3 regions of the Streptomyces sp. NPDC005925 genome follow, and region 1 is predicted to be linked to each of the others. Evidence: riboswitches for the same ligand, from Rfam matches in the RefSeq annotation. Region 1 holds a riboswitch; each other region holds the start of a gene.
The links. A riboswitch is a leader RNA that binds a small molecule or an ion and turns the genes downstream of it on or off. The one in region 1 is predicted to bind cobalamin.
Positions count from the first base shown of each region.

Region 1 (10,312 bases):
GGCGGCGTACCAGGAGCCGTCCTCGTTCTGGTGCCGGGCCAGCCAGGTGTACGCCCGTTCCGCCGCCGCGTGTTCGCCGGCCGCGTCCAGTGCCATGGCCGCCTCGACGTGGTCCCACGGGTCGAGGTGGTGGCCCCGGAACCACGGGATGGCGCCGTCCGGGCGCTGTGCGGCGAGGATGCCGCGCACGGTGTCCGCGGCCTGATCGGCGGTCAGCACTCCGGGCAGGACCAGGTGTTCCGTCCTGGGAGTGGTCACGTGGCGTCCGCCTCGGCCACGCGGGGCAGGTGCGGCTTGGTCGCGTACGCCACGAAGCTCTTGCCGATCAGCGGGTTCAGCGCCTGCTCGGCGACCCGGGTGGCGAGCGGCTTCTTCATGATGTCCCAGACCAGCAGCTTGTGGTACGCCCGCACGGGCAGCGCCTTGTCGTTGTCGACGCCGAACGCGCACTTCAGCCACCAGTACGGCGAGTGCAGCGCGTGCGCGTGGTGCGTGCCGTACGGCCTGAGGCCCGCCTCGCGCATCCTGGCGAGGAGTTCGTCCGCCTTGTAGATGCGGATGTGGCCGCCCTCGACCTCGTGGTAGGCGTCGGACAGGGCCCAGCAGACCTTCTCGGGCCCGTAGCGCGGGACGGTGACGGCGATCCGGCCGCCGGGCCTGAGCACCCGCACCATTTCGGCGAGTACGCCCTTGTCGTCGGGGATGTGCTCCATCACCTCGGAGATGATCACGACGTCGAAGGACTCGTCGGGGAAGGGCAGCGCGAGCGCGTCGCCCTCCATCGCGGTGGCGGTCGCGCCCTCGGGCGCCTCACCGGCCTCCTTCATCGCCGCGAACCACTTGGCGACCTCGCGGATCTCCTCGCCGTTCTGGTCCAGCGCCACGACCTGCGCGCCGCGCCGGTAACACTCGAACGCGTGCCGTCCGGCACCGCAGCCGAGGTCCAGGACGCGGTCGCCCGGTGCGAGGGGGAACCGGGAGAAGTCGACGGTCAGCACGTGGCCCTGCTTTCGGGGTAGACGCCTTCAACATCGGGGGTGGGGGCTTCGGCGGGTCCGGCCGCGCGGGTGGCGGGTGCGCGGGTGGCGGTGGGGGGTGCGGCGTCGATGGCCTCCCGGTAGCGGGCCACCGTGCCCTCGGCCGCCCGCGCCCACGTGAAGTGGCGCAGCACCCGCTCACGCCCGGCCGCGCCGAGCCGCACGCGCAGCTCCGCGTCCCCCAGCAGCCTGCCGAGCCCGGCGGCCAGCGCGCCCGCGTCGCCGGGTGGCACCGCCAGGCAGGTCTCCCCGTCCCGCCCGGCCACCTCGGGGATGGCGCCGCCGGTCGTGGCGAGCAGCGGCGTACCGGTGGCCATGGCCTCGGCGGCGGGCAGCGAGAAGCCCTCGTACAGCGACGGCACGCACGCGACCTGCGCCGAACGCACCAGGTCGACCAGTTCGGCGTCCGAGACGCCCTTGACGAAGCGGACGGCGCCGTCGAGGCCGTACCGGCCGACCGCCCGCGCGACGGGCCCCTCCGCGGGCTGCTTGCCGACCACGACGAGGTGGGCGTCGGGATGCTCGGCACGTACCTTCGCCAGCGCCTCGACCAGGAAGACGAGGCCCTTGAGCGGCACGTCCGCGCTGGACGTCGTCACGATCCGGCCCGGCACTTGGGGCACGGCCGGGTCGGGCGAGAAGAGGTCGGTGTCGGCGCCGATGTGGACGACGTGGATGCGGTCGTCGCGCACGCCGAGGTGGTCCACTATCTCCTGGCGGGAGGTGCCGGACACGGTGAGCACCGACGGCAGGCGGCGCGCGACGCGCTTCTGCATGCGGGTGAACGCGTACCAGCGGCGCAGGGAGGCCCGGCGCCGCCGGTTCTCGGCGGCGTCCAGCTCCAGCTGCCGGTCGACGGTGATGGGGTGGTGGATGGTGGTGACCAGGGGTGCGCCGAGGTCGCCGAGCAGGCCGTAGCCGAGGGTCTGGTTGTCGTGGACGACGTCGAAGTCGCCGCGCCGGGCGCGCAGATGGCGGCGGGCGCGCAGCGAGAAGGTGAGCGGCTCGGGGAAGCCGCCGGTCCACATGGTGGCCACTTCGAGCGCGTCGATCCAGTCGCGGTACTCCTCCCGCCCGGGGGTGCGGAAGGGGTCGGGCTGGCGGTAGAGGTCGAGGCTGGGCAGCTCGGTGAGGACCACCGGGCCGTCCCTGTTCTCACCGGGTGCGCCGGCCGGGCCGAACGGGTCACCGCTCCGGCCGAGCACGTCGCCGTTGTCGTCGAGGACGTCGAGGACGGGGTACGGCTGGGCGCCGATGACCTCGACGCGGTGTCCGAGCCGGGCGAGTTCGCGGGAGAGGTGCCGGACGTAGACGCCCTGGCCGCCGCAGAACGGGTTTCCCTTGTACGTGAGGAGCGCGATGCGGAGCGGTCGCCTGCCGTCGGCAGCGAGGCCCTCCGGGGGCGCCGCCTCCCTGGCCTCAGCGGTCACTCTGGGCCCCCTTCTGACTGCACGGTCCGGCGAGATTACGACGGGACGCTAATCTAGAACAAGTTTCAGACTTGATCGTCCAGGAGGGTCCGAATCTACCGGCAGGTAAGGGTGCTGCGGGCAGCGCATCGGGTGATTCGCGCCACGGCGCGCGTCCCTGGCATGCTGTGCGGCCACTCGCCCTCACCGACTGTCACGTAACGCAGGCACCGCACGTCACGCGTGCAACGCCACGGGAACGCACGGGAACGGACGGAACGGCACCATGGCTGCGGGATCCACAGCGGAGGCGGGCGCGGCACGACCGGCCGCCGCCCCGCTCACCGAACGGCAGGAGGCACGCCGCCGCCGCATCCTGCGCGCGACCGCGCAACTCGCCGCGCGCGGCGGGTTCGACGCGGTGCAGATGCGGGAGGTCGCGGAGTCCTCGCAGGTCGCCCTCGGCACCCTGTACCGCTACTTCCCGTCCAAGGTCCATCTGCTGGTCGCCACCATGCAGGACCAGCTGGCCCGGCTGCACGGCACGCTCCGCAAGCACCCGCCGGCCGGCGAGACGGCGGCCGAGCGGGTCGCCGAGACCCTCATGCGGGCCTTCCACTCGCTCCAGCGCCGGCCGCTGCTGGCCGAGGCGATGGTCCGCGCCCTGTCGTTCGCGGACCGCAGCGTGAGCACGGAGGTGGAACAGGTCTCCCGCCGCACCACGGCGATCATCCTGGAGGCGACGGGCCACCCGGCCCCGACGGCCGGTCAGCTCTCCGCGATCCGCGTCATCGAGCACACCTGGCACTCGACCCTCATCACCTGGCTGTCGGGCCGGGCCTCCATAGCGGAGGTGCGGACCGACATCGAGACGGCATGCCGCCTCATCGACCTGGCGGCCACCACCGGCCCGCCGGAAACCCACGGCGCCACGGAAACCCACGGCCGTCCGGCGGCCTCCGGCCTCCCGGCTGCGACGCACGACCGGTAGGGCTGCCGGGCCCCGCCCCCGGCTCCGGGGCCGGGACGGAGGCAAGGAGTCGCCCACCTCACCCCGGGCCCCGGCCTACGGGCGGGTAGAGTGGCGAGTCGTCATCACACCCGTACGGGGGAAAGCCGGTGCAATTCCGGCGCTGACCCGCAACCGTGAACCACCCAGGTGGTGAGCCGGATCTCCCCGCACGGTACGTGAACGGCTCACGCGCCCGGCACTCCGCCGGAGCACGGCACCGTCGAGGTATACGGAGCCGAGCCGCCCGGGGGTGCCCCGTGCTGCCCGGCTCCCCCGCAGGGAGAGGCCCCCGCCGATCATGAACGTCCGCCGCAGCGCCGCGGTCCTGGCCGCCACCGCCGTGATCGGTGCCGCCGCACCGGCCGCAGCCGATTCGTCCCCGTCCCCTTCGCCGTCCACGGCCCTGCCGTCCGGCCTGTACGGCACCGCCGACCCGACGTACGACGGTGTCTGGCGGCAGTCCCTCGCACTGCTCGCCCAGCACACGGTGGGTGTGCGGCCCGCGCCGAAGGCCGTCGACTGGCTGGTGCGGCAGCAGTGCGCGAACGGCGCCTTCGCCCCGTTCCGCGCCGACGCGGCCAAGGCCTGCGACGCCAAGACGATGGTCGACACCAACAGCACGGCCGCGGCCGTCCAGGCCCTCACCGCGCTCGGCGGCCACGACCCGGCCGCCGGCAAGGCCGTCGGCTGGCTGAAGTCCATACAGAACACGGACGGCGGCTGGGGTTACGTCCCCGGCGGCGCCAGCGACACGAACTCCACGTCCGTCGTCGTCGGCGCGCTGACCGCGGCCGGCGAGAAGCCGGCGGACGTCGTGCAGGGCGGCAAGTCCCCGTACGACGCGCTCCTCGGGCTCGTCCTGCCCTGCGAGGGCAAGGACGGGGGCGCGTTCGCCTTCCAGCCCGACAAGAAGGGCAGGCTCGCCGCCAACGCCGACGCCACCGCCGCGGGTGTCCTCGGCGCGCTCGGCAAAGGCCTGGTCGTCGAGGCCGGCAAGAAGACCGACGCCAAGGCGTCCTGCACCGGCTCCGGCCGGGCCACCCCGGAGCGTGCCGCCGCGGGCGGCGTGTCCTACCTCGTCAAGTCGCTCGCCGCGAAAGGCCACTTGACGGTCGCCGGGGCGGGCGGGCCGGACGTCGGCAACACCGCCGACGCCGTCGTCGCCCTCGCCGCGCACGGCGACACCGGCCGGGCGGCCACGTCCCTGGACTGGCTGCGGAAGAACTCCGCCGACTGGGCCGCGCAGAACGGCCCCGCCGCCTACGCCCAGCTGATCTTCGCCGCCCACGCCACGGGCACGGACCCGCGCGACTTCGGCGGCCGGGACCTGGTGAAGCAGCTCAACGCGACGGGTCCCGCCCCGCAGTCCGGGAAGGCCGGCAAGGAGCAGAAGGCCGACGAGAAGGACGACTCGCCGTTCGGTGTGTGGTGGTACGTGGGGGTGTGCGCGGTCGTCGGCATCGGCTTCGGCTTCCTGCTGAGCGGGCGCAACCGGAAGCAGCAGCCGTGACCGGCGGCCGCCGTCTGCCGGCCGTGTTCCTGGCCGCGTTCGTCCTGTGCGCGGGCACGGGCGCGGGCCAGGCGCAGGCCGCCGGTTACCGCTACTGGTCCTTCTGGGACCGCGACGGTGACCAGTGGGCGTACGCCACGCAGGGCCCGGCGACCGCCCGGCCCGCCGACGGCGATGTCCAGGGCTTCCGCTTCGCCGTGAGCGAGAACTCAGGCGCCGCCGCCCGGCCGCGCGGCGAGGCCGGCTTCGCGACGATCTGCGCGTCGACACCGGAGCGGGACGGCAGGAAACGGGTCGCGCTGGTCATCGACTTCGGCACCGGCGCGGACGCGCCCTCCTCGCAGACGCCGCCGCGCCCCCGCACGGCCTGTGCGAGCCTCTCCCGCGACGCGACGACGGCCGACGCCCTGGCGGCCGTGGCCAAACCCCTGCGCTACGACACGAACGCCCTGCTGTGCGCGATCGACGGGTACCCGGCGACGGGATGCGGCGAGCAGGTGGCGGGCGAGCGGGACAAGGGCGGCGAGGGGGCGGAGGACAGCGGCGAGCAGGCGCAGCCGGGCTCGGACGGCGGCCCGTCGCTGGGGCTGGCGGCGGGCGGTACGGCCGTGGCGCTGCTCGCGGCGGCGGCCGTCCTGCAGGCGCGACGCCGCAGGCATGACTGACCCGCGCGGCGGAAGGGCGGCGGCGGGGCCGGCGAGCGGACCCCCGCCCCCTCACCGGCACCGTGCGCGCCACGCCCCACTGCACCCCGGTGCCTGGTGGCTGTGGGCGGCGTCCCTCGGTGTCGCGGCCACCCGCACCACCAACCCGCTCCTGCTCGCGCTCCTCACGGCCGTGTCGGCGTACGTCGTCGCGGCCCGCCGCCCCGACACGCCCTGGTCCCGCTCCTACGGCGCGTTCGTCAAGCTCGCCCTCGCCGTCCTGGTGGTACGCCTCGCCTTCACGGTCGTCCTCGGCTCCCCCGTCCCCGGCACCCGCGTCCTCCTCAGCCTCCCCGAAGTCCCCCTTCCCGGCTGGGCGCAGGGCATCCGGCTCGGCGGCGACGTCGCCCTCGAACCCCTCGTGTTCGCCCTGTACGACGGGCTGAAGCTGGCCACGCTCCTGGTGTGCGTCGGCGCCGCGAACGCCCTCGCCAACCCCTCCCGCCTCCTGAAGTCCCTGCCGGGCGCCCTGTACGAGACGGGCGTCGCCGTGGTCGTCGCCCTCACCTTCGCCCCGAACCTCATCGCCGACGTGCAGCGCCTGCGGGCCGCCCGCCGGCTGCGCGGACGCCCCGACAGGGGTCTGAAGGGCCTGCTCCAGGTCGCCCTGCCGGTCCTGGAGGGCGCGCTGGAACGTTCAGTCGCGCTCGCCGCCGCGATGGACTCCCGCGGCTACGGCCGTACCGCCCGGGTCCCGGCCGGCGTACGGCGTACGACCGCCGCGCTCACCCTGGGCGGTCTGCTCGGCGTGTGCGCGGGCACGTACGGGACGCTGACCGCCGAGGGCGGCACCTACGGGATGCCGGTGCTGCTCGCCGGGGTGGCGACCGCGCTGGCCGGGCTGTGGCTCGGCGGGCGCCGCTCGCTGCGCACCCGGTACCGGCCGGACCGCTGGGACGCCCGCGCCTGGCTGGTCGCCGCGTCCGGTGCCGCGGTGGCCGCCGCGCTCGCGCTCGCCGCCGTACGCGACCCGGCCGCCCTGCACCCCGGGGTCGTCCCGCTCACCGCCCCCACCCTCCCGCTCCGGCCCGCCGCGGCCGTGCTGCTGGGCCTGCTGCCCGCCGTCGTCGCACCGGCCCCCGCCCCCTCCCCCCAACCGCCCAGGGAGCAGTCGTGATCCGCTTCGAGGATGTCTCCGTGACGTACGACGGCACGGCCGAACCGTCCGTCACCGGCATCGACTTCGAGGTGCCGGAAGGCGAACTCGTGCTGCTCGCCGGGCCGTCCGGCGTCGGCAAGTCGACCGTGCTCGGCGCGGTCAACGGCCTCGTCCCGCACTTCACCGGAGGCACCCTGCGCGGCCGGGTCACCGTCGCCGGCCGGGACACCCGCACGCACCTGCCGAGGGAACTCGCCGACCTCGTCGGCACGGTCGGCCAGGACCCGCTCGCCCACTTCGTGACCGACACGGTCGAGGAGGAACTGGCGTACGGCATGGAGTCCCTGGGGCTCGCCCCGGACGTGATGCGGCGCCGGGTCGAGGAGACGCTGGACCTGCTGGGGCTGGCTGATCTGCGCGACCGGTCGATCGCCACGCTCTCCGGCGGCCAGCGGCAGCGCGTCGCGATCGGCTCCGTCCTCACGCCGCACCCGTCCGTGCTGGTCCTGGACGAGCCGACGTCCGCGCTCGACCCGGCCGCCGCCGAGGAGGTCCTCGCCGTCCTGCTGCGCCTGGTGCACGACCTCGGTACGACCGTGCTGCTGGCCGAGCACCGCCTGGAACGAGTCGTGCAGTACGCCGACCGGGTCGTCCTGCTGCCCGGGCCGGGCGCGGCGCCGGTGGTGGGCGACCCGGCCGAGGTGATGGCCGTGTCGCCGGTGTATCCGCCGGTGGTGGGGCTGGGGCGGGTGGCGGGCTGGTCGCCGCTGCCGCTGACGGTACGGGACGCGCGGCGCCGGGCGGCGGGGCTGCGGGAGCGGCTGGGCGCCCGTGAGGAGACCGCCCGGAGCGGCGCGGCCCCGCCGGCCGGGACGGTGCCCGAGGTGCGGCCGGCCGGCCCCGTCCCCCGCGCCGCCCGGCGACTGCTGCGCCGTCGCGCCGCCGTGGACCCGGTCCGGGCCGCCCCGGCCGCCTCGTGGGTGGCGGAGGTTCGCGCGCTCGCCGTCCGCCGTGGCCGCGTCCGGGCGCTGCGGCACGTCGACCTCACCGTCTCCCCGGGCGAGACGGTCGCCCTGATGGGCCGCAACGGCGCCGGGAAGTCCACGCTGCTCGGCGCGCTGGTCGGACTCGTCGAACCGGCCGCCGGTTCGGTCCGCGTCGGGGGCGCCGTACCGCACCGGACGACCCCGCGCGACCTCGTGCGCCGCGTCGGCCTCGTACCGCAGGAACCGCGCGATCTGCTGTACGCCGACACGGTCGCCGCGGAGTGCCGGGCCGCCGACCGGGACGCGGACGCGGAACCGGGCACCTGCCGGGCGCTGCTGGCCGAGCTCCTGCCCGGCGTCGGCGACGGCACGCACCCGCGTGACCTGTCCGAGGGGCAGCGCCTCACGCTCGCGCTGGCCGTCGTCCTCACGGCGCGTCCGCCCCTGCTGCTGCTGGACGAGCCGACCCGCGGCCTGGACTACGCCGCCAAGACCCGACTGGTCGGGCTGCTGCGCACGCTGGCCGCCGAGGGACACGCCATCGTCCTGGCCACCCACGACGTGGAACTGACCGCCGAACTCGCCCACCGGGTCGTGCTGCTGGCCGACGGCGAGGTCATCGCCGACGGCCCGACGGCGGAAGTCGTCGTGTCGTCTCCGTCCTTCGCGCCCCAGGTGGCGAAGATACTGGCCCCGCAGCACTGGCTGACGGTCACGCAGGTACGGGACGCGCTGGGGCAGCGGCCGGGGGCGGCGGGGCCGACGGGCCCGGTGGAGTCGGCCGGGGCGGCGTCGTGAGGGGGGCCGTGCGGCAGCGGCCGGTGCGGCGGGTGCGTGCTGTCCGGCTCGGGCCCCGTTCGGTGGCCGCTCTGGTGCTCGTCGGCGCGGTCGGCGTGGCGGCGGTCGGCTGGCCCTTCCTCGCGCCGCCGACCTCGCAGGTCGCGGCGCACGCCCAGGACGCCCCGTGGCTGTTCGCGGGGCTGCTGGTGCTGCTGGTCGCGGTGGCGGCGGCGACGATCTCCGAGTCGGGGCTCGGCCCGAAGGCGGTGTCCATGCTGGGCGTGCTCGCGGCGACCGGCGCGGCGCTGCGGCCGATCGGCGCGGGCACGGCCGGCATCGAGCCGATGTTCTTCCTGATGGTGCTCAGCGGCCGGGTCCTCGGACCGGGCTTCGGGTTCGTGCTGGGCTCGGTGACGATGTTCGCGTCGGCGCTGCTCACGGGCGGGGTGGGGCCCTGGATGCCGTTCCAGATGCTGGCGATGGGCTGGTTCACGATGGGCGCCGGCCTGCTGCCGGGCGCGCACCGGCTGCGCGGCCGTACGGAACTGGCCCTGCTCGCCGGGTACGGGTTCTTGGCCGCCTTCGCCTACGGCACGGTGATGAACATGGCGGGCTGGCCCTTCCTCGGCGCCCTGTCCTCGAACATCGCCTTCGACCCGGAGGCGGCGGTCTCCGCGAACCTCGCCCGTTTCCTGGCCTACTGCCTGGCCACCTCGGCCGGCTGGGACCTGGGGCGCGCCGTCGTCACGGTCGTCCTGACACTGACCCTGGGCCGACCGGTCCTGCGTGCCCTGCGCCGCGCGACCCGCCGGGCGGCTTTCGAGGCGACGGTGGCGTTCGAAGGCCGGGAGGACTAGGACGGTGCCCTCGGCGGGACGGGCCGCCTGCCGGGGGCACCCCGCCGGGAACCGTTCCCGCCGGTCACACCGTCTGTTGCCCTGGCAGCGAATCGGCGGAGGGACTCCACGTCATGCCCGGCACCAGGCCCACCATCCGGCGGACGACCCGGCACGCGAACGGACACCCGGGAATCGGGCCCGGGCGGCACGGGCGCGCACCGAAGGGACACGCACCCGGCGGCCCCGCACCCCGGGCCCGCGTCCTCACCGTCGTCCTCGCCCTGCTCACCCTCCAGCTCGCCTCCCTCGTCGCCCCGGCCTACGCCTGCGGCTGCGGCGGCATGGTGACGACCGGACAGCAGCACGTGGCCGTGAACCGCGAGACCTCCGTCGTCCGCTGGGACGGCCGCGAGGAGCAGATCGTGATGAGCCTGACCGTCGGCGGCGACGCCGAGCAGGCCGCCTGGATCATGCCCGTCCCGCACCGCGCCGAGGTCCGCCTCGGCGACCCCGAGCTGTTCGGAACCCTGTCCGACGTCACCGCCCCCGTGTACCGCGACCGCTTCCACTTCTGGCCCGACGACCCCTGGCCGTTCGACAGCGGGACCGACACCGCCGGAGCCGCCCCCGGCGCCGCCGCCCCGGGAGACGTGGGCGTCGTGGACCGGCAGCGCCTCGGCCCCTTCGACGTCGCCCGGCTCACCGCCGACGACCCCGACGCCCTCGAAACCTGGCTCCACGACAACGGCTTCGCCCTCCCCGCCCGCCTGCGCAGCGCCCTGAAGCCGTACGTCGAGCAGGGCTGGGAGTACGTCGCCGTCCGCCTCGCGCCCGGCAGCGGCGGGGCCGCCCTGTCCGGCACCCTCGACCCCCTCCACCTGACGTTCGCCTCCGGCGAGCCCGTCTACCCGATGCGTCTGTCCCGGCTGGCCGCCA
Region 1 is NZ_JBEXVL010000002.1:278,390-288,701, reverse strand. It holds gene ABZ354_RS04020 (prenyltransferase) at 1-258, opposite strand, end outside; gene ABZ354_RS04015 (class I SAM-dependent methyltransferase) at 255-998, opposite strand; gene ABZ354_RS04010 (glycosyltransferase family 4 protein) at 992-2,467, opposite strand; gene ABZ354_RS04005 (TetR family transcriptional regulator) at 2,733-3,437, shown strand; cobalamin riboswitch at 3,516-3,642, shown strand; gene ABZ354_RS04000 (prenyltransferase/squalene oxidase repeat-containing protein) at 3,757-4,968, shown strand; gene ABZ354_RS03995 (SCO2322 family protein) at 4,965-5,633, shown strand; gene ABZ354_RS03990 (energy-coupling factor transporter transmembrane component T) at 5,626-6,789, shown strand; gene ABZ354_RS03985 (ATP-binding cassette domain-containing protein) at 6,786-8,555, shown strand; gene ABZ354_RS03980 (ECF transporter S component) at 8,552-9,394, shown strand; gene ABZ354_RS03975 (DUF2330 domain-containing protein) at 9,508-10,312, shown strand, end outside.

Region 2 (10,312 bases), on a different contig from region 1:
CGGCGGCGAACAGTCGTGCCGCACGCGCGGCGAGCGCCACCGGCTCGGGACCGCCGGTGGCCCGGCCGTCGGTCACCACGACGAGCAGCGCCCGCCGCGCGGGATCGCGCAGCCGCTCCACCCGCAGCACCTCGTGGGCGCGCAGCAGCCCGGCCGCGAGCGGCGTACGGCCACCCGTGGGCAGCGACTCCAGCCGCGAGGCCGCCGCATCGACCGACGACGTCGGCGGCAGCGCCACGTCGGCCGCCGACCCCCGGAAGGTCACCAGCCCCACCTTGTCCCGCCGCTGATAGGCGTCCAGCAGCAGCGACACCACGGCACCCTTCACGGCACGCATGCGCTGCCGCGCGGCCATCGAGCCGGAGGCGTCCACGACGAACAGCACGAGGTTGGACTCGCGGCCCTCCCGCACGGCCTGCCGGAGATCCTCCCGCCGGAGGACCAACCCCGTCCCGCTGCGCCCCCGTGCCCGCTGATGCGGGGCGGCGGCCCGCACGGTCGCCGCCAGGTGCAGCTTGGTCAGCGCGCCCCGGGGACGGCGCGCCCCGGTGGTCCGCCCGTGCTCGGTCCGCGCCCGCGAACGCCGCCCGGCGGCGCCCTCCCCGATGCCGGGCACGCTCAACGCCTTCGCGCGAAACGGCTCGGCGGCCCGTACGGCGGACTGCTCGCCCGCGCCGGCCCCGGACGGCTGCGGCTGCCCGTCCCGGCCGGCCTCCGTCTGCGCGCCGGTGCTCCCGCCGTCGGGCCCCTCGGACGGCGACCGGCCACCGCCGCCCCCTCCGCCGCCACCGTCGTCCGGCCCGTCCGGGCCGGGATCGTCGCCGCTCGCGTCGCCGGACTCCTCCAACGCCTCGTCCAGCTTGTCCTCGTCCAGACCGGGCGCGTCGAACGGATTGCGGCGCCGGCGGTGCGGCAGCGCGAGCAGCGCGGCCTGCCGCACGTCCTCCGCGAGTACGTCGGTCCGGCCCGCCCACGCGGCCAGCGCCGTCGCCGTACGCGCCATCACGATGTCGGCCCGCATGCCGTCCACCTCGAACGCGGCGCAGGTCGCCGCGATCTGCCGCAGCGCCCCGTCCCCCAGCCGCACCCGCGGCAACAGCGCGCGCGCCGCCACGACCCGCGCCCGTACGGCGGCCTCCTCGTCGGCCCAGCGCGCCGCGAACCCGGCCGGATCGTCGTCGTGGGCGAGGCGTCGCCGCACGACCTCCACCCGCTGACCGGGTTCCCGCGACGCCGCCACCTCGACGGTCAGCCCGAACCGGTCGAGCAACTGCGGCCGCAGCTCACCCTCCTCGGGGTTCATGGTCCCGACGAGCAGGAAACGTGCGGCGTGCCGCACCGAGACACCCTCGCGCTCGACGTACGAGGCGCCCATCGCCGCCGCGTCCAGCAGCAGGTCCACCAGGTGGTCGTGGAGGAGGTTGACCTCGTCGACGTACAGGATCCCGCGGTGCGCGTCCGCCAGCAGGCCCGGCTCGAAAGCCTTCACGCCCTCCGACAGAGCCCGCTCGATGTCGAGCGCGCCGACGAGACGGTCCTCGGAGGCGCCGACGGGCAGCTCGACCATGCGGGCGGGACGCGTCCCGCCCGCCCCCGCCCCGTGCGGCCCGTCCGGGCACGACGGGTCGGGCGAGCCGGGGTCGCAGGAGAACCGGCAGCCGGGCACCACCGGCACCTCGGGCAGCAGCGCCGACAGCGCCCGTACGGCCGTGCTCTTCGCGGTGCCCTTCTCGCCGCGTACGAGTACGCCGCCCACCTGCGGCGACACCGCGTTCAGCAGCAGCGCGAGCCGCAGGTCGTCCTGGCCGACCACGGCCGTGAAAGGAAAGGGGGTGGTCACCGGTCGCCCTCCAAGTCGCCTTCGAGCTCCAGATAGACGGCGCGCAGCCGCTCCAGCGTGTCCGCGTCCGGCTCCGCCCACAGACCGCGGTCCGCGGCCTCCAGCAGCCGTTCCGTGATGCCGCGCAGGGCCCACGGGTTGGACTGCCGCATGAACTCCTGGTTCTCCGGTGCAAACACGTACTCCGCGGACAACTTCTCGTACATCCAGTCGTCCACGACCCCGGCCGTCGCGTCGTACCCGAACAGGTAGTCCACGGTCGCCGCCATCTCGAAGGCGCCCTTGTAGCCGTGCCGGCGCATCGCCGCCATCCAGCGGGGGTTGACGACCCGGGCGCGGAAGACCCGGTGGGTCTCCTCGCCGAGCGTCCGCGTCCTCACCTGGTCCGGGGTGGCCGAGTCGCCGACGTACGCCTCGGGGCTCGCGCCCGTCAGGTGCCGCACCATGGCGACCATGCCGCCGTGGTACTGGAAGTAGTCGTCGGCGTCGACGAGGTCGTGTTCCCTGGTGTCGACGTTCTTCGCCGCCACCGCGATCCGCCGGAACGCCGTCTCCATGTCGCCGCGCGCCGCCCGGCCGTCGAGCCCGCGCCCGTAGGCGTAGCCGCCCCACACCGCGTACACCTCGGCGAGGTCGGCGTCCGAGCGCCAGTTGCGGGCGTCGATCAGCGGCAGCAGGCCGGCCCCGTACGCCCCCGGCTTGGAGCCGAAGACGCGGGCGGTGGCGCGGCGCCGGTCCCCGTGCTCGGCGGTGTCCGCGTCGGCGTGCGCCCGCACGTGGTTGACGTCGGCCGGCTCGTCCAGGTCGGCCACGGTCCGCACCGCGTCGTCGATCAGCCCCACGACGTGCGGGAACGCGTCCCGGAAGAAGCCCGAGATGCGGACCGTGACGTCGATGCGCGGCCGGCCCAGCTCCGCCGGGGGCACCACCTCGAAGCCGGTCACGCGGCGCGAGGCGTCGTCCCACACCGGGCGGCAGCCCAGCAGCGCCAGGATCTCGGCGATGTCGTCGCCCTGCGTACGCATCGCGGACGTGCCCCACACCGTGAGGCCCACGGACTCCGGGTACCTGCCGGTGTCCTTGACGTAGCGGGCGACCAGCGAGTCCGCGAGGGACTGGCCGACCTCCCAGCTCAGCCGGGACGGGATCGCCTTGGGGTCGACCGAGTAGAAGTTCCGGCCGGTCGGCAGGACGTTGACCAGGCCGCGGGTGGGGGAGCCGGACGGGCCGGCGGGCACGTAGCCGCCGTCCAGCGCCCGCAGGATGTGGTCGATCTCGTCCGTGGTGCGCGCCAGCCTCGGCACGACCTCGTCGCAGGCGAACTCCAGCACGGCGACGGCGTCGGGGAGTTCGGTGCCGAGCACCTCCCGCACCAGCCCCGGTACGGCCGTGACGTCCCAGGCGCGCGCCTCCATGCCCTCCGCGCACCGCCGGCACAGCTGTTCCAGCAGGTCGATGGCGTCGGCCCCGGTGCGGTCCGGGCCGTCCACCAGGCCGCTCAGCCCGGCAGGCACCTTCACGGGCGCGCCCGGTTCGGCGAGCAGTTCCTTCTCGCTGAGGCCGAAAGACGACGCCAGCGCGGCCCGCAGGCCAGGCAGCGCGTTCGCCCGCCCGCCCCACACCTGTGAGGCCCGCAGCACCGCCAGTACCAGGTTCACGCGGGGTTCACCGACCGGGCCGCCGCCCAGGACGTGCAGGCCGTCGCGGATCTGCACGTCCTTGATCTCGCACAGGTAGCCGTCGATGTGCATGACGAACTCGTCGAACCCGGCGTCGTCCGGCTGCTCGTCCACGCGCAGGTCGTGGTGGAGCTCGGCCGCCTTGACCAGCGTCCAGATCTGCGCGCGCACCGCCGGTGCCTTCACCGGGTCCAGGTCGCAGACCAGCGCGTACTCGTCGAGCAGCTGCTCCAGTCTGGCCAGGTCGCCGTAGGTGTCGGCGCGGGCCATGGGCGGCACCAGGTGGTCCACCACGGTGGCGTGCCCGCGCCGCTTGGCCTGCGTGCCCTCGCCGGGGTCGTTGACGATGAACGGGTAGACCAGGGGGAGTTCGCCGAGCACGGCGTCCGGGGCGCAGCCGCCGCTCAGCCCCAGGCCCTTGCCGGGCAGCCACTCCATCGTGCCGTGCTTGCCCATGTGCACGATCGCGTCCGCGCCGAAGCCGCCCTCCGACGTCGCGGCCTCCAGCCAGCGGTACGCGGCCAGGTAGTGGTGCGAGGGCGGCATGTCCGGATCGTGGTAGATCGCGATGGGGTTCTCGCCGAAGCCGCGCGGCGGCTGGATCATCACGACGACGTTCCCGAACCGCAGCGACGCAAGCACGATGTCGTCGCCGTCGACGTACAGCGAACCCGGCGGCTCACCCCAGGCCTCCAGCATCGCGGCCCTGAGGTCCGGGTCGAGCCGGTCGAACCAGGCCCGGTAGTCGGCCAGTGGCACCCGTGCGGGCGCGGCGGCCAGCTGGTCCTCCGTCAGCCACTCCACGTCGTGCCCGCCGGCCCCGATGAGCCGGTGGATCAGCTCGTCGCCGCCCGAGGGGTACCCGCGGACGCCGTACCCGGCGTCCCGCAGCGCGTCCAGCACCCGTACCGCCGACGCGGGCGTGTCGAGGCCGACCGCGTTGCCGACCCGCGAGTGCTTCGTCGGGTACGCGGTGAAGACCAGCGCCAGCCTCTTCTCCGCGTTGGGCTTGTGCCGCAGCCGGGCGTGCCGTACGGCGATGCCGGCCACGCGCGCCGCCCGCTCCGGGTCGGCGGTGTACACCGGGACGCCGTCCGGGCCCTGCTCCTTGAAGGAGAACGGCACGGTGATCAGCCGGCCGTCGAACTCGGGGATGGCGACCTGCATCGCGGCGTCCATGGGGGACAGCGCGGTGTCGGACTCCTGCCAGGCGGCGCGCGAGGAGGTCAGGCAGAGCCCTTGCAGGACGGGCACGTTCAGGTCGGCGAGGGCGCCGACGTCCCACGCGTCCTCGTCCGCCCGTCCGCCCCCGCCGTCCTCGGCGGCGGTGCCGCGCACCACGGGGTCGTGCCCGCCCGCCGAGGCCCCCGCCGCGTGCGTGCCGCCCGCCGCGAGCACGGTCGCGACGAGCGCGTCCGCCGCCCCGAGCAGCTCGTACAGCCCGGCGTCCGCGCCGCGCAGCGAACCGCAGTACACCGGCAGGGCGTTGGCGCCGTGCGCCTCGATCGCGTCGCACAGGCTGTCCACGAAAGCGGTGTTGCCGCTCAGTTCGTGCGCCCGGTAGAAGAGCACGCCGACCGTCGGCCGGCCCTCGGCCCGCGCGCGGGCGCCGTGCACGCCGTACTCGGGCATCTGCCGCGGCCCCGCGAAGCCCTCGCCGGTCAGCAGCACGGTGTCCGACAGGAACCGGGCGAGCTCGGTGAGGTTCTCCGGCCCGCCCTCCACCAGGTACCTCAGCGCCTCCGCGACCACACCGGCGGGCACCGACGACTCGGCCATCAGCTCCGCGTCCGGCACGGCCTCGCCGCCCAGCAGCACGGTCGGCACCCCGGACGCCCGCAGCGCCGCCAGCCCGTCCTCCCAGGCCCGCCTGCCCCCGAGGAGGCGTACGACGGCGACGTCCGTGCCGTCGAGCAGCGCGGGCAGCTCCCCGGCGACGTCCACGCGGGTGGGGTTGCCGATCCGGTAGGACGCGCCGGAGGCACGGGCCGCCAGCAGGTCCGTGTCGGCGGTCGACAACAACAACACTGTGCTCATGCGGGCGCTCCCGGTGGAATGAAGGGCAGTCCTCGTGGCGCGCCGGACTCGATGAGCCGCCACAGCGCGTCCGTGTCCGCGTGCTGTTCGATCAGGTCGCCGAGCCGGTCGAGCTGCTCCTCGCGCAGCGCGGCGAACGATGTGCCGGGGGCCGGCACGAAGCGGCGGCTCGCGGCTGCGGCGACCTCGCGCAGGAAGGCCCGCCGGAAGCCGTCCGACTCCAGCGAGCCGTGCCAGTGCGTGCCCCAGGTGTGCCCGACGCGGCATCCGTCGAGGAAGGGCTCGCCGCCCCGGACGTCGGCGACGCCGTGGTGGATCTCGTACCCCTCGACGCGCTCGCCGAGGGCCTCGCCGACCGGCCGCGTCAGGGTCTTCTCGCGGGCGAACCGCACCCGCACGGGAAGCACGCCGAGCCCGTCGACATGCCCGCGGCGGCTCTCGACGTCGTCCTCGATGTGCTCGCCGAGCACCTGGAAGCCGCCGCAGACCCCGAGCAGGGGCCGCCCCTCCCGGGCCCGCCGGACCAGCGCCCGGGCCAGCCCCCGCTGCCGCAGCCAGTCCAGCGCCCGCACGGTCCCGCGCGTTCCGGGTACGACGACGAGGTCCGCGTCCGCCAGTTCCTCCGGCCGGTCCACGAACCGCACCACGACACCCGGCTCGGCCGCCAGCGCGTCCACGTCGGTGAAGTTCGACATCAGCGGCACCGCGCACACCGCCACCCGCAGCACGTCCTCACCGACGGGCGGCGCCACGGCCGACTCCCGCACCGTCCCGCGCAGCGACACCCGCAGCCCGTCCTCCTCGTCGATCCCGAGCCCGTGCCGGAACGGCAGCACCCCGTACGACGGCCGCCCGGTCAGGCCCCGCAGCATGCCGAGGCCCGGCTCCAGCAGGGACACGTCCCCGCGGAACTTGTTGACGAGGAACCCGGCGACCAGTTCCTGGTCCTGCGGGGAGAGCAGCGCCACCGTGCCGAAGAACGACGCGAAGACCCCGCCCCGGTCGATGTCGCCGACGACGAGCACGGGCAGCCCGGCCCCCCGCGCGATCCCCATGTTCACGATGTCGGTCCGGCGCAGGTTGATCTCGGCGGGCGACCCGGCGCCCTCGCAGATCACCGCGTCGTACGAGGCCCGCAGCTCGGCGAGACAGTCCAGCACCGTGCCGAGCAGCTCCCGCTGCCGCCCGCCGTGATAGCCCCGCGCGCTCATCTCGCCCACCGGCCTGCCCAGCAGCACGACCTGGCTGGACTGTTCGCCGCCCGGCTTGAGCAGCACCGGGTTCATCAGTGCCGTCGGCTCCACGCGGCACGCCTGCGCCTGCATGGCCTGCGCCCGCCCGATCTCGGCGCCCTCCCGCGTCACGAACGAGTTCAGCGACATGTTCTGCGCCTTGAACGGCGCCACCTTCACGCCCCGGCGCGCCAGCCAACGGCAGATCCCGGCCGTGACGACGCTCTTGCCCGCGTCGGAGGTGGTGCCGGCGACGAGCAGCCCCCCACCGTTCATGACGTACGCCCCTTCACACGAATCCGGCCGTTCACGCCGTGCGCCTCTCCCCGGGCGGCTGACGCCGTACGCGCTCCACGAGGAGCCGTCCGGCCGCGCAGACGCCGAACGCGAGCAGTCCCACGCGCCGCGACAGGCGTACCGCGCGGTCGATGTCCCGGACGTCGACCGCGCGTCCCGCCGCCGCGTTGAGCACGGGCCGGTGCTCGACCCGCCCCCCGTACGACAGCGTGCCGCCCAGCCGCACCCCGAGGGCGCCCGCGAACGAGGCCTCCACGGGCCCGGCGTTGGGGCTCGGGTGCTGTCGCGCGTCGGCACGCCAGGCCCGCAGCGCGCCCCGGGGGCGGCCGCCGGACACGGCGGCGAGGGCGGCGGTCAGCCGGGCCCCGGGCCAGCCGGCGACGTCGTCCAGCCGCGCCGAGGCCCAGCCGAAGCGCCGGTACCTCGGGGACTGGTGACCGACCATCGCGTCCAGCGTGTTGACGGCCCGGAAGCCCACCAGCCCCGGCACCCCGGCCACGGCACCCCACACGAGGGCGCCCACCACGGCGTCCGAGGTGTTCTCCGCGACGGACTCGACCACGGCGCGGGCGATGCCGTCGGCGTCCAGCGCCCGCGGGTCGCGCCCGCACAGGTGCGGCAGCCGGGCCCGCGCCGCCTCGACGTCCCCGGCCCGGAGCGCCCGCCCGACGGCCCCCGCCTCCCGGGCCAGCGACGTTCCGCCGACGACGGCCCAGGTGGCGGCGGCGGTCAGCGCGACGGAGGCGGCGGGGGAGCGGCGTACGGCACGGGCGGCGAGGGCGGCGGCCGAGACGGCCCCACCGGCGCACACGGCGGTGTGCAGCGCGCCCCACCCTCGGCGGTCCCGCCAGCACAGCCCTTCCACGACGGCCGCGGCCCGCCCGAACACGGCAACGGGATGCCCGCGGCGCGGATCGCCGAGGAGCAGGTCGCCGAGGAGGCCGGTGGCGGCGCCGTACGCGAAGACGCGGTCGGCACCCATCGGTTCAGCCGACCGCGGTCGCAGACGGGTCGGCCGGGAAGTACCTCAACAGGCAGCCGCGCATGGCGATATGTCCTCACTCAGGGTGTCCGCGCCCTGGTTCGACGAGACCGGCGGTGAGAGTTCCTGGCTTCCGGGGTGTGCACCCCGGTGACAGTGGCGGGACCGCGCCGGATTCGCACCGGCTTCCTCTCTTGCCGCCGTACTTGGCCCGGGCAGTCCACCACGCCCGCGAACATCGGTCAACCTGCCGTTGACCTGCGAGGGCGGAGTGTGCGAAGGCCCACACGACGGTGTCCGCCGCGGGAAGGGCGCCGCGCTCCACGGGATCCCGGCCATGACGAAACGGGGTGCGGGGGCGGTGGTCCGTCCCGCACCCCGCGGTGCCGTGTGCCCGCCTGCTCCGGCGCCCGGGCGCCGTGGCGTGTCAGGCGACGATCAGATAGATGCCGTAGCCCACGGCCGCCGCGCACGCCGCGAAGCACGCGTACGCGCCGGTGACCGCGAGGGTCGCGGAGCCGCCCTGCTCGACGGCCCGCTCACGGCGGGACAGCCCGGCGATGCCGACGGTGAACAGGCCCACCAGGGCCACGGTGACCACGAAACTGACTCCGAAGACGGAGCCGAGGGCCGCCCAGTCGATCTTCATGCTGCTTCTCTTCCTTCGCGCCCGGCGCCCCCGGCGGACCGGGGGTGCGGGGGAGCGGGGGCTCGGGGTCTCAGACGGTCGTGGGGGCCGACGGGGCCACGGGGGCAGGCGGGGCGGAGGCGACCAGAGGAACCAGGGGTGCCGAAGCCGCCCCGGGCCCGTCGGTGGCCTGGGCCGGGATGGTCGCGGAGAACTCCTCGGTCATCGTGCCCGCGGGGGGCGGGGTGACGGCGGCGATCGCGGTGGTCACCACGCCGGCCGGCTCCTCGACGTCGTTGACGTTCGTGGCGTCGACGACCTCGCGCCGGGAGAGCTTCCAGATCCAGGCGCTGGAGGCGATCAGGAAGACGGCGACGAGCGCCGTGCCCCAGTCGCCCAGGTCGCAGACGTACTCGGCGAGGGCGGCGACCAGGGCCGCGGCCGGCAGCGTCAGACCCCAGGCGATGAACATCCGGGTGGCCGTCGACCAGCGCACCACGCCGCCCTTGCGGCCGAGGCCCGCGCCCATCACCGAACCGGACACGGAGTGCGTGGTGGACAGGGAGAAGCCGAGGTGGGAGGAGGCCAGGATGACCGTGGCCGCGCTGGTCTGGGCGGCGAAGCCCTGCTGCGGCCGAAGCTCGGTCAGGCCCTTGCCCATGGTGCGGATGATGCGCCAGCCGCCGAGGTAGGTGCCCATCGCGATGGCGAGACCCGCGGAGAGGATGACCCACAGGGGCGGGTCGGAGTCGGGCGCGACGGCGCCGCCGGCGACCAGGGCCAGGGTGATGATGCCCATCGTCTTCTGCGCGTCGTTCGTGCCGTGCGCGAGGGAGACCAGGGCGGCCGAGGCGATCTGGCCGGAGCGGTAGCCCTTCCTGGCGGCCTCACCGTCGGACTTCTTGCCGAGGACGTACGTCAGCCGGGCCGCGAACAGCGCGGCGACGCCCGCGACGATCGGCGCGGCGATCGCCGGGAGGAGGACTTTGGTGACGAGTACGTCGCCGTGCACCGCGCCCAGGCCGGCGGAGGCGATGGTGGCGCCGATCAGACCGCCCATGAGGGCGTGCGAGGAACTGGACGGGAGGCCGACCAGCCAGGTCACCAGGTTCCAGAGGATCGCGCCGACCAGGGCGGCGAAGATGACCTCGGGACGGATGCCGGCCTCGTCGACGAGACCCTTGGAGATCGTGTTGGCGACCTCCACGGAGAGAAAGGCGCCCACCAGGTTCAGCGCGGCGGACATGGCCACCGCGACCTTGGGCTTGAGCGCGCCGGTCGAGATGGTGGTGGCCATCGCGTTGGCGGTGTCGTGGAAACCGTTCGTGAAATCAAACGCGAGTGCGGTGACGACCACAATCGCGAGGATCAGCGAGAAGCTTTCCATTTACCCAGACAATCGTTCGAGGTCATTGTCGAGTTGAACGTAGGCAACCCGGGTGAACGGAAGATGAACTGAGGAGGGCTTGACGGTGACCGGAGCAGGGGGGTGTCGCGTCCTTGCGGGACGCCCGCCCGGCACCCCGGCACCCGCTCGCCCCGCGGCGCCCGCCGGCCCGGCCCCGCGACCGCCGGCGGAGGTCCGCCTCACCCGCACCGGCCTGGCAGGATCGCCCC
Region 2 is NZ_JBEXVL010000008.1:49,516-59,827, reverse strand. It holds gene ABZ354_RS12820 (putative cobaltochelatase) at 1-1,840, opposite strand, end outside; gene cobN (cobaltochelatase subunit CobN) at 1,837-5,556, opposite strand; gene ABZ354_RS12810 (cobyric acid synthase) at 5,553-7,064, opposite strand; gene ABZ354_RS12805 (cobalamin biosynthesis protein) at 7,096-8,067, opposite strand; cobalamin riboswitch at 8,167-8,308, opposite strand; gene ABZ354_RS12800 (hypothetical protein) at 8,495-8,716, opposite strand; gene ABZ354_RS12795 (inorganic phosphate transporter) at 8,787-10,082, opposite strand.
Region 2: it holds a riboswitch for cobalamin, as region 1 does, so the genes downstream of both, ABZ354_RS12805 (cobalamin biosynthesis protein) here and ABZ354_RS04000 (prenyltransferase/squalene oxidase repeat-containing protein) in region 1, are expected to answer to the same signal.

Region 3 (10,312 bases), on a different contig from region 1:
CCTCGAGTCCGGAGGCCTACGCCCCTCCGACCAGGCCCTCGAGCATCTCGCCGAACGGCTCGGCGTCGCCTACGACGAACTGGCGACCGGACGCAGCGCACGCACCGCCACCGAGCTGCGGCTGCGGCTGACCGAGGCACAGCGCACGCTGGCCGCCGGCGAGGCCGAAGAGGCCGCCGCGCAGTACGCCGTGCTGCTCGCCGAGGCCGAGGCACAGCACCTGACGGAGGAACAGGCGGCGGCGTTGCTCGGACTCGGCGAGTGCGCCCTGGACACCGGGGAACTGGAGGTCGGCCGGGAGCACTTCGAGCGGGCCGAGCGCATGCTCGCCGACGCTCCGCTGCCCTCCCGCGTGCCCGCCGTGCGGGGCCGGGCCGTCGCCCACTACCTCGCCGGACAACTGCGCTACTCCGTCCATCTGCTGGAGAGCGCCCTCGACGAGCTGAACTGCGCCGCACTGCAGGACCCCGACGCCCTGCTCCTGCTGTACGCCAGCATCATCGCGCCGTACATGGACATGGGTGCCCACGCGCGTGCCGCGAAGGCCGCCGGGTTCGCGCTCGCCCTCGCCCCGCACTCGGGCGATCCCGCGCTGGTGGCCCGTATGCACCGGTCCGTCGCCCGCACCATGCTCGCCGAGGGCCGCCTCGCCGAGGCCGACGCCTCCCTCGCCAAGGCCACCGAGCTGTACCGCACGCTCCATCTGCGCACCGAGCTGGCCAACTGCCACTGGATGCGCGGCTACGTGTACGCACAGCACGGCCGGCTCGGCCGGGCCGAGGAGGAACTGCGCGCGGCCCGCGAGATGCTGTCCGCCACCCGCGCCGCCCTCTACACCAGCCAGGTCGCCGTCGAACTCGCCGACGTGCTGCACCGGCGCGGCAAGTCCGAGGAGGCCGCGGGGCTGCTGCGCGACGTGCTCGGGGACCTCTCACCCGAGCGCGGCGCCGTGCACGCGGCGGCGGCCCACCGGCTGCTCGGCATCATCGCCGAGGACGCCCGCGACACCGACACCGCCGAGGAGCACTACGTCCGTTCCCTGAGTCTGCTGGAGCGGGCGGGCGCCGCCGGTGACCTGGCCGACCTGTGCCGGCTGCTCGGTGATCTGCTGCGCCGCACCGGCCGGGTGGAGGCCGCGCTCGACGCGTATCGCACGGGGCTCGGGCCCCGTACCGCCCCGGGGACGACGACCCTGGGACCGGCACCGGCGCAGCCGGCGCTGTGAGCGGGCCGCCGGGAAGGACGTCACAGACGGCGCGGGCGCGTTTCGGTCCCGGACGGCTCGGGTAGTCGGGCGTGGTTCCGGGGAGTGGGCGTGTGTACTGCCCGTATCCGCGTCACGTCGCGCGCGGGGCCTCCCGGTCATTGGGTCGATGTCGCACAGACCGCGGTGAGTGAGGGAGGCGGTAGCCGTGCCGAGGGACGACCGTCATGGCGCCCCCGGCGACGAACCTGGTCCGCACGGCGCTCGGGGCGGCTACGAACCGGGACCGCGCGGGCCGGACGCGCCGGGGACACGCGGGCCGTACGAGCCGTACGAGCCGTACGAGCCGTACGAACCTTGTGAACCTTATGAATCAGGGACGTACGGGATGTCCCGGGCTCACGGGGCGGGTGCGGAGCCGGACCAGGACCGGGAGCGCGCCGCCGAACTGATCGCCTCGACCCTGAAGGGCGCCGTGCCCGGGGAGGTCCCGGGACGACTGTGCGCCGTCGCGGTCACGCTGCTGCCGGTGAGTGGCGCGAGTGTGTCCCTGCGCAGTGGCGGCATGCCCGCGCAGCTCAGCGCGAGCAGCCCGGAGGCCGCGCACCTCGCCGACGTACAGGCCACACTCGGCGACGGCCCCTGCCAGCGGGTGCTGCAGACGGGCGGGCCGGTCTTCGCCCGCGATCTGGGCGGGCCCGCCGACGCGGACCGCTGGCCGGTCTTCGCGCAGGCGGCCACGGCGGCCGGGGTACGGGCCGTGTACGCGCTGCCGCTCGGCTTCGGTGACGTGTGCGTCGGCACCCTCGACCTGTACCGCGAGAGCCCCGGCGACCTCACCGCGCGGCAGCGGCGCACCGCGGAGATCGTGGCCGACGCGATGACCGTGGCGCTGACTGCCCTGCCGCACGGCGAGGAGCCCGAGGGGGAGGGTTCCCCCTGGCTGAACGGGCTGGCCGCGCACCACGACGAGGTCCATCACGCCGTCGGCATGATCATGGCGCAGCTCGGCGTGGGTGCCGAGGACGCGCTGGCCCGGCTGCGCGGGGACGCCTTCGCGCAGGGCCGCACCGCTCTGGACGTGGCGCGGGACGTGGTGGCACGCCGCAGGCGGTTCGAACGGGACTGAGCGCCGAGTCGGCCTCCGGGCCCGAGGCCCGGCCCCCGGACGGCCTGGACCGGCGCCCATGGATGTGTTCAGGGCGAAGGAAGCGGTCGACCGGCCGGGCTGACGCGGCCGAGTACGGCGGCGGGGACCGTCGCGGACCGGTCTGCCGGACGGGTTCGGCGCACGACGGACGGGTTCGTCGGAACCTCTCGGCAGCCGCTCCCCCGTGTCCACCGCTCACCTGCGCCCCGTGTTCACCGCTGGTGGTCACACCTGTGCCCGGCCCTGTGCCCGTACCTCGGCCAGCCGCTGGGCGCCCAGCTCCGCGACCGCGCGGGTGATGTCGGGGACGACCTCGCCGAGCCCGCCGTTGGTCACGCTGATCGCGTCCTCGCCGACGCGTACCGCCGCGACCTCCAGCGTGAGCACCGCGGCCCCGCCGTCGGTGTCCGTGCCGGTCAGCGTCACCCTGAGACCCTGGCGCGCGTCCCCGGCCTCCGGCAGCGCCTCGTCCGTGACCCGGATCTCCGCCCGCTCGCCCACCGCCGTCGACGCCGCGAACCGCCCGCACCGCTTGGGCAGCGTCCGCATCCAGTGCAGCGTGCGGTCCAGCTCCGCCGCCCGGTACGCGGTCACCTGGTGGCGCAGCTGCGCGTCCGTGTCCACGTCGTCCAGGGCGACCACCGCGCGCGGCCCGCCCGGGGCGCCGAACAGGTCGTCCGCGTACAGGACGTCCAGCAGACGCCGGCAATCGGCGTCGCCGGTCGTGGCCTTCAGCAGTGCGTCCCGCCAGGTCGCCGCGCCCCGCGTGGGCACCCACGGCCCGCCCAGGTCGTCCCGGGTGACCAGCGCGGCCCGCGCCTGCCCCTCGGTCAGCACGGGCGGCATCGCCGGTGTGGCCCGCGCCACCGGAGGCCGCTCGGCGTCCGGCGGAGCGGAGGAGACGACCGGTGCCCGGGAGGACCCGGACGCCGCCCGCCCGCCACCGGCGATCCCGCACCCGGCCACGCCCAGCAGCACGGCCGTTGCCAGGACGGGGCCGGTCAGGACACGAACAGCCGGGGAACGGGACATCGTCGGCCTCCTTGGACCAGCCCTGCCGGGATCGGGTACGTACGTTCCTCCACGCCACCATCCGCCCCGCCCGGCCACCAGCGCGGCGGTCCGTCCGGGTGAGGACCGGCCGGTGAGAACCCGGGCCCGGATCCGCGTAGGTCCCTGGTGGCGCCCCTACGACGCCCACGAAAGCCACCAGCCGCCGCCCCGCCCGCCGACGGCATGCGCCCGGCCCTGCCGCAAGGACAGGCCGCCGTGACGACCCGCCCCCCGGCCGCCCGCAGAACGCGGACCGCTCCGGCCCGCAGAGCACCGGCCCGTCCCGGTGATCATCGACTGCGACACCGGCATCGACGACGCCCCCGCTCTCCTCCTCGCCGTCCGGCATTCCGGCCCCGTCCGCGGGCCGTCACCTGCGTGGCGGGGAACACCGACGCCGACGGCGTCGTACGTACCACCCTCACAGCGCTGGAGCAGGCCGGCGCCCCCGGGAACCCGTCGCGCGGGGCGCCGAGCGGCCGTTGATCGACACGGTGCGCACGGCGCGGCACGTGCACGACCACGACGGCACGGGCGACCTCGGCGTGCGGCGCGTCAGTCGGCCTCCGCCGGGCGCACCGCCCACCGCTGTTCCACCTTCGCGACCTTCCAGTACGACACCGCCGCCGCCCACACCACCACGAACAGTCCGACGATCACGTAGCCGACGCTGTCGAGGTCGAGGCCCGCGATCCAGCTCGTCACCGCGTCGCTCAGATCGAGCTTCTCGTGCAGTACGCCGACGAGTTCGATCGTGCCGATGACGAACGCGACGGCGATGGACAGGCCGGTGATCGTGAGGTTGTAGAACACCTTGCGCACGGGGTTCGAGAAGGCCCACTGGTAGGCGAAGTTCATGAACGTGCCGTCCAGCGTGTCGAACAGGCTCATGCCGGCCGCGAACAGCAGCGGCAGACACAGGACCGCGTACCAGGGCAGGCCCGCCGCCGCGCCCGAACCCGCCATCACCATCAGCGTGACCTCGGTGGCGGTGTCGAAGCCGAGCCCGAACAGGAAACCCAGCGGATACATCTGGCCCGGCCGGGAGATCGACCCGGTGAGACGGCCGAGGACGCGGTTCATGAACCCCCGCGAGTCCAGGTGCTCCTCCAGCCGCTTCTCGTCGTACTGGCCCGCCCGCATCGCCCGGAACACCCTCAGGATGCCGAGCAGCGCGACCAGGTTGAGCGCGGCGATGAGGTAGAGGAACGTGCCGGAGACGGTCGTACCGAGCACGCCCAGCACCTGGTGGGTGTCCGATTCCTCGTCCATGACACGGCCGGCGAGGTTCGTGCCACCCGCGACCAGGCAGGCCAGCAGCACGACGACGCTGGAGTGGCCCAGCGCGAACCAGAAGCCCACCGAGACCGGTCGCTTGCCGTCGGCCATGAGCTTGCGGGTGGTGTTGTCGATCGCGGCGATGTGGTCCGCGTCGAAGGCGTGCCGCACGCCGAGGGTGTACGCGGTGATGCCGAGGCCGATGCCGAAGGCCTTGGAGCCGACTTCGTAGTGCGCGGGGACGACCAGCAGGAACAGGACACCGAAGGCGACCACGTGCAGTGCGGCGATCACCGCCATCAGGCTCGCGGTCCTGAGCGTGTCCTCCCGCCGCCAGCGGAACGATTCCGCAGTGGTCGGCGGGGCGGATTGGTCGGTGAAACGGGCAGAGTCGGGCACAGTCATCCGGTCACGCTCCAGCACCTCGTGGATCAGTTCGTGAGATGCCGTGGCCGGTCTCCTGGCTTACGGGTCGTGCGTTTCCGCCCCGCCTTCCCGGCCGCCGCACGGCGGCCAGTGGCTGCCCCCTCTTGGAGGGCGTGGGACGCAAACTCCCCGATCACAGTGGCGAGGGCCGCTCCGGTCTGGACCCCTCGGTTTCCCGACGGGCCGTCACCGGCTTCCCGAACACCACGGCGGCGCCCACGCTAGGGCCTGCGGGACGCCGCTGCATAGTTGCACAGCTGCGCAGGTATCCAAGATCACAGGGGCGGGCGCGGAAGGGCACCTGCGAGGATGTGCGCCATGCATCTCGTCCCGGCCGACCGCGCCGGCCGGCGCGCCATCGACGGCCATCGGGTGTGCGACGCCGTCGCCGCGATCGGCGAGCCCGGCCACGTCCGTGCCTGGGCCGACCGCTTCTCCCTGCTGGCCGACGCCAAGCGGCTCGCACTGCTGCTCGCTCTGCATCGCACCGAGCCGCTGGCCGTGTCCGACCTGGCCCTCGCCACCGGCATGAACGACCCGGCGGCCTCCCAGGCGCTACGCCTGCTGCGTGCGGCCGGGGTCGTGGAGCGCGAGAAGGACGGCCGCGTGGTGCGGTACCGGGTGGTGGACGCGGAGGTGCGGGGGCTGCTGGCGCACTGCGCCGCGGCGGAGGCCGGGGGGTAGAGGCGAGGCGGTCGCAGGGGCGTGGCCGGGCGTGAGCGTCGTAGAAGACGAGAGCCGGGTGCCCTTCGCTCGCCCGGCGTCGGTGGACGCCGGGCGGGGGAGGGTGCAGGGGGCGGAGTCCGGTGGACGCCGGGCAGTGTTGCCCGGCGCCCGGCGCCGGCGCCCGGCGCTCGGCGTCACCGCGACCGCGGGGGCCCGTGGCGGGCGGCCGGGGTCAGAGCCGGAAGCCGCCGCTGCCGAAGGATCCGCTGGAGCCGGGCCGCCAGCGGCGACGGTTCTGGTCGACGCCCCGTCTGCTCTGCGCCTGGCGGAGTTCGTAGGGCATGAGGCGCCTGCCGTCACCGGCCGTCGGCACCTCGTCGGGCTCGCGCACCTCTCTGATCTCGTGAACCGCGCCCGAGTCGGGCAGATGGGGCTGCTCCTCGGCGGTGGGCCGGTGCGGCTCCCCCTCCATGACTCTGATGCCGACGCGTACGGCCCACACGAGCGCGCCGGCCAGGACCAGCCCGCCGATGAACGCCGCCGTCACGTTGAGTACCTGATGCGAGGCGGCCAGTACGTCGAACGCTGCTGCACTCATAAGGGAATTATCCCCGCTGAAATGAGAAATAACGAATGGAATGTCCAGGTTTTGGGGTGGGGGTGAGGGTAAGGGTGAGGCGGAAGCGGGGATCAGCGGATTGTCGGGCGTGCGGTCGGAGTGGGTGACGTGGTGTCCACGTTCAGGCCGGGCGGCTCGGTGAGGGCGACGACGGGCGCCCCGGGCTGCGGTGGCGGCGGCGTGAGCTGTTCGTCGGGGAGTTTGGGCGGGTTGGTCTGCTGGAAGTTGACCTGGTCGAAGTTGACCATGCCGGTCTTCTCCAGCACGGTGATGTGGTCCAGGACCGTGTCGTTGGCCTGGTCGGCGAGCTGCCGTACCAGCGTGTTCTGGGTGCCGGCCCGGATCTTGGCGATCACCGGGAAGATCTGGCCGTGGGTCACGCGCATGATGCCGACCGCCGTGATGTCGAACTGCTTGCCCGTGCTGCCGTCCGCCGTCGCCACGAACTGCTGCTGCTGCGGGCTCGCCTGGTTCGGCAGGGTGACCCCCAGTTCGGGAGCGATCTTGCGGCACGTCGCGTCGAGCCGCGAGTGCCCGGCCACCAGGTGCTCGCCGGCCTCCTTCATCTCGGGCGTCGTGCCCCGCCGCATCGCCAGCAGGCCGAGCGGGTGCTCCCACAGCCCCGCCGCCCGGACCTTCACCACGAAATCCCGGTCGGCCTCGGTGAGCGGGCCGTAGCGGGTGTTGGCGATCACGCGGGACGGGGTCGTCGCCGTGTTCTGCACCCCGAGCATCGCGGGGTAGGCGAGCGCGGCGAGGGTCAGGACCAGGCCACCGCCGATGAAGACGGTGCCTGCCGCCCTGCGCGACATGCGCATGATGCCTCCTGGTGTGTACGGGCCGGTCCCCAGGAGGTACGTACGGCACGGCGGAAGCGATCAATCCGCCGACCGGGAAACCTGGGGCGGCGGGGAGAGGGGAAGGGGGAGAGGGGGAATTCCTCTCTCCCCTCTTTCCCTCTCGTGTGATGACAGGAGTGAAGGGCAGGAGAGACGGGCGCAGTGGGTGCGGGCTTTCGGTGCGGGGCGGCGGTGAGGCGCGTCGGCGGCTGACGAGCCTGACGTGCGGGCACGGTCGCGTAACCAGCGAGGCCGCCCCCGCCGTGCTAACGTCGCTAGGAGTTGCGGTCTTGGTTCCCAGGTGTGAATTACCCGGTGTTTTCCTCCGGGCGGGGCAATCATTTCGGCGACAAGGGAGGTTTCACACGGTGTGGAATCTCCGGCAGTGCCCCGAAGGAGAATTTGGTATGGCAACCGGCACCGTGAAGTGGTTCAACTCGGAAAAGGGCTTCGGCTTCATCGAGCAGGACGGCGGTGGGCAGGACGTCTTCGCCCACTACTCGAACATCGCAGCCCAGGGCTTCCGTGAGCTTCAGGAAGGCCAGAAGGTGACCTTCGACATCACGCAGGGCCAGAAGGGCCCGCAGGCGGAGAACATCCGCCCCGCCTGACACACACGGCACGAGAAGGCCGGGGATCGCGTGGACGCGCCCCGGCCTTCGTGCGTCCCGGGGCGCCCCGGCGACCGCGGTCTCGTGCTCCGTACGGTGTGACCCGCGTCGGTTTGCTCCGCCGTACGCCCCGTCCGTCCGCAGTCGGGCGGGACCCCGTCTACTGGTCCGAGTAGCCGATGTCCCCGACGGTCCAGGCGTGCACGTCCTCGAGCGCGACGCGGTACATGCCGCCCGTGTCGGGGATGCCGAAGCTGCCCTGGAGGATCCTCGCGACGTGGAAGTGCAGGTGGGTGGGGCGGGCGGAGGCGTCGGGGCTGTCCGCCGGGCGGGTGTCGGCCGGGGCGAACACGTCGGAGAACGGGCGGAGCCGGGCGGAGTCCCGCAGGACCTCTGCCACGCGCTCCCGCCACATGGCCTCGGGAGCCAGCCGTCCCGTGATGACGGCCCCGGGGACCACCACGGTGAGGGACATCTGGCTGGTGCCCTCCGACTCCACCTTCGCGGCGAGGCCGGCGAGCAGGTCATCAGGGTTGGACATGGGTCAGGAGCCTACCGCTAAGACACGGCCCCGCAGGCGATCCGTGGGGAAAACAGGAAGGGCCGGCCGCTGCGCGCGAGGGCGCAGCGGCCGGCCCCATACCGGTCGACCGGGTGGGTGGGCCCGGGTCACTCCCCCAGTTGCGCGGACGCGGCCTGCATCGGGGTCAGCCCGTCCAGCGGGGCGGCCGTGTTGGGCGCGGGGTGGCAGGTGAAGCCCAGGCGGATGAGCGCGCGGGCCACCTCCGACGCGGTGAAGTCACGCCGGTCCTGCCTCGTGATCACTTCCCCCACCTGCTTGACGGGGTAGGTGCGGCGGCCGATCGTCACGGAGATTCCCGTGACCTCCTCGGCCTTGATGCCCTTCATCTTCTCCTCGACCTCGCTCTTGGTCAGGTCGAAGGGGTAGCGGGCGATGACACAGCGCATGGTGCCTCCACGGGCTTGAGGGAAAGCCGGAAGTGATTCCGGGAGCGGTGCGGTGGAGCTGGGGTGCTCGGTGCAGCGGGTGAAGCGGGTCGTGCGGTGATACGGGTCTCGGTGCGCGGGTTCAGCGTCGGCCGGTGGAGGCCGCGCGGGGACCGCGGCGTCCGCGCCGGCTCCGCCCGGCGGAACCGCCCGCGCGCTCCGAACGCTGGGCGGGCGGCGGGGTGATGACGACGGGCACGCCCGACGGGGCCTGCGCTCCGGTGATCCGGCTCAGTTCGGCCTCGCCGGAGCGGACCTTCGTGGACCGCGGGGTGATCCCGGCGTCGTGCATGAGGCGGTCCATCGAGCGCCGCTGGTGCGGCAGGACCAGGGTGACGACCGTGCCGGACTCGCCCGCGCGGGCCGTACGGCCGCCGCGGTGCAGGTAGTCCTTGTGGTCGCTGGGCGGGTCGACGTTCACGACGAGGTCGAGGTTGTCGACGTGGATGCCGCGCGCGGCGACGTTGGTCGCCACCAGGACGGTGACGTGGCCCTCTTTGAACTGGGTGAGCGTCCGGGTGCGCTGCGGCTGGGACTTGCCGCCGTGCAGCGCCGAGGCGCGTACACCGACCGCCAGCAGCTGCTTGGTGAGCCGGTCCACGGCGTGCTTGGTGTCCAGGAACATGATCACGCGGCCCTCGCGGGCGGCGATCTCCGTGGCCGTGGCGTGCTTGTCGGCGTCGTGCACGTGGAGCAGGTGGTGCTCCATCGTGGTGACGGCGCCGGCCGACGGGTCGACCGAGTGCACGACGGGGTCGTGCAGGTAGCGGCGTACGAGAAGGTCGACGTTGCGGTCCAGGGTGGCGGAGAACAGCATCCGCTGCCCGTCGGGGCCCACCTGGTCGAGCAGGGCGGTGACCTGCGGCATGAAGCCCATGTCGGCCATCTGGTCGGCCTCGTCGAGGACGGTGATGGCGACCCGGTCGAGGCGGCAGTCACCGCGGTCGATGAGGTCCTTCAGCCGTCCCGGCGTGGCGACGACGACCTCGGCACCGGCGCGCAGCGCGCTGGCCTGCCGGCCGATGGACATGCCGCCCACGACCGTGGCGAGCCGCAGCCGCAGCGCGCGGGCGTACGGGGTGAGCGCGTCGGTGACCTGCTGGGCCAGTTCCCGTGTGGGCACGAGGACCAGCGCGAGCGGCTGCCGGGGTTCGGCGCGCCGGCCGTTCGTACGCGCCAGCAGGGCCAGGCCGAAGGCGAGGGTCTTGCCGGAGCCGGTGCGTCCGCGGCCGAGGACGTCACGGCCGGCGAGCGAGTTCGGCAGCGTGGCCGCCTGGATGGGGAAGGGGACGGTGACGCCTTCGGTGCCGAGCGCGGTCAGCAGCGGCGCGGGCATGTCGAGGTCGGCGAACGCCTCGACCGGCGGCAGCGCCGCCGTGATGGTGACGGGCGTGGCGAACTCGCCGCGCAGTGGCGCGGGGCGGCCCGCGCGGGTGCTCTTGCCGGCGCCGCCCTTGG
Region 3 is NZ_JBEXVL010000024.1:37,069-47,380, forward strand. It holds gene ABZ354_RS22880 (helix-turn-helix transcriptional regulator) at 1-1,225, shown strand, start outside; gene ABZ354_RS22885 (GAF and ANTAR domain-containing protein) at 1,593-2,333, shown strand; gene ABZ354_RS22890 (hypothetical protein) at 2,580-3,386, opposite strand; partial or broken gene ABZ354_RS22895 (nucleoside hydrolase) at 3,694-3,955, shown strand; gene ABZ354_RS22900 (HoxN/HupN/NixA family nickel/cobalt transporter) at 3,963-5,090, opposite strand; cobalamin riboswitch at 5,118-5,335, opposite strand; gene ABZ354_RS22905 (helix-turn-helix domain-containing protein) at 5,430-5,795, shown strand; gene ABZ354_RS22910 (DUF6479 family protein) at 6,010-6,375, opposite strand; gene ABZ354_RS22915 (DUF4142 domain-containing protein) at 6,468-7,214, opposite strand; gene ABZ354_RS22920 (cold-shock protein) at 7,643-7,846, shown strand; gene ABZ354_RS22925 (hypothetical protein) at 8,007-8,387, opposite strand; gene ABZ354_RS22930 (SCO5918 family protein) at 8,516-8,815, opposite strand; gene ABZ354_RS22935 (DEAD/DEAH box helicase) at 8,937-10,312, opposite strand, start outside.
Region 3: it holds a riboswitch for cobalamin, as region 1 does, so the genes downstream of both, ABZ354_RS22900 (HoxN/HupN/NixA family nickel/cobalt transporter) here and ABZ354_RS04000 (prenyltransferase/squalene oxidase repeat-containing protein) in region 1, are expected to answer to the same signal.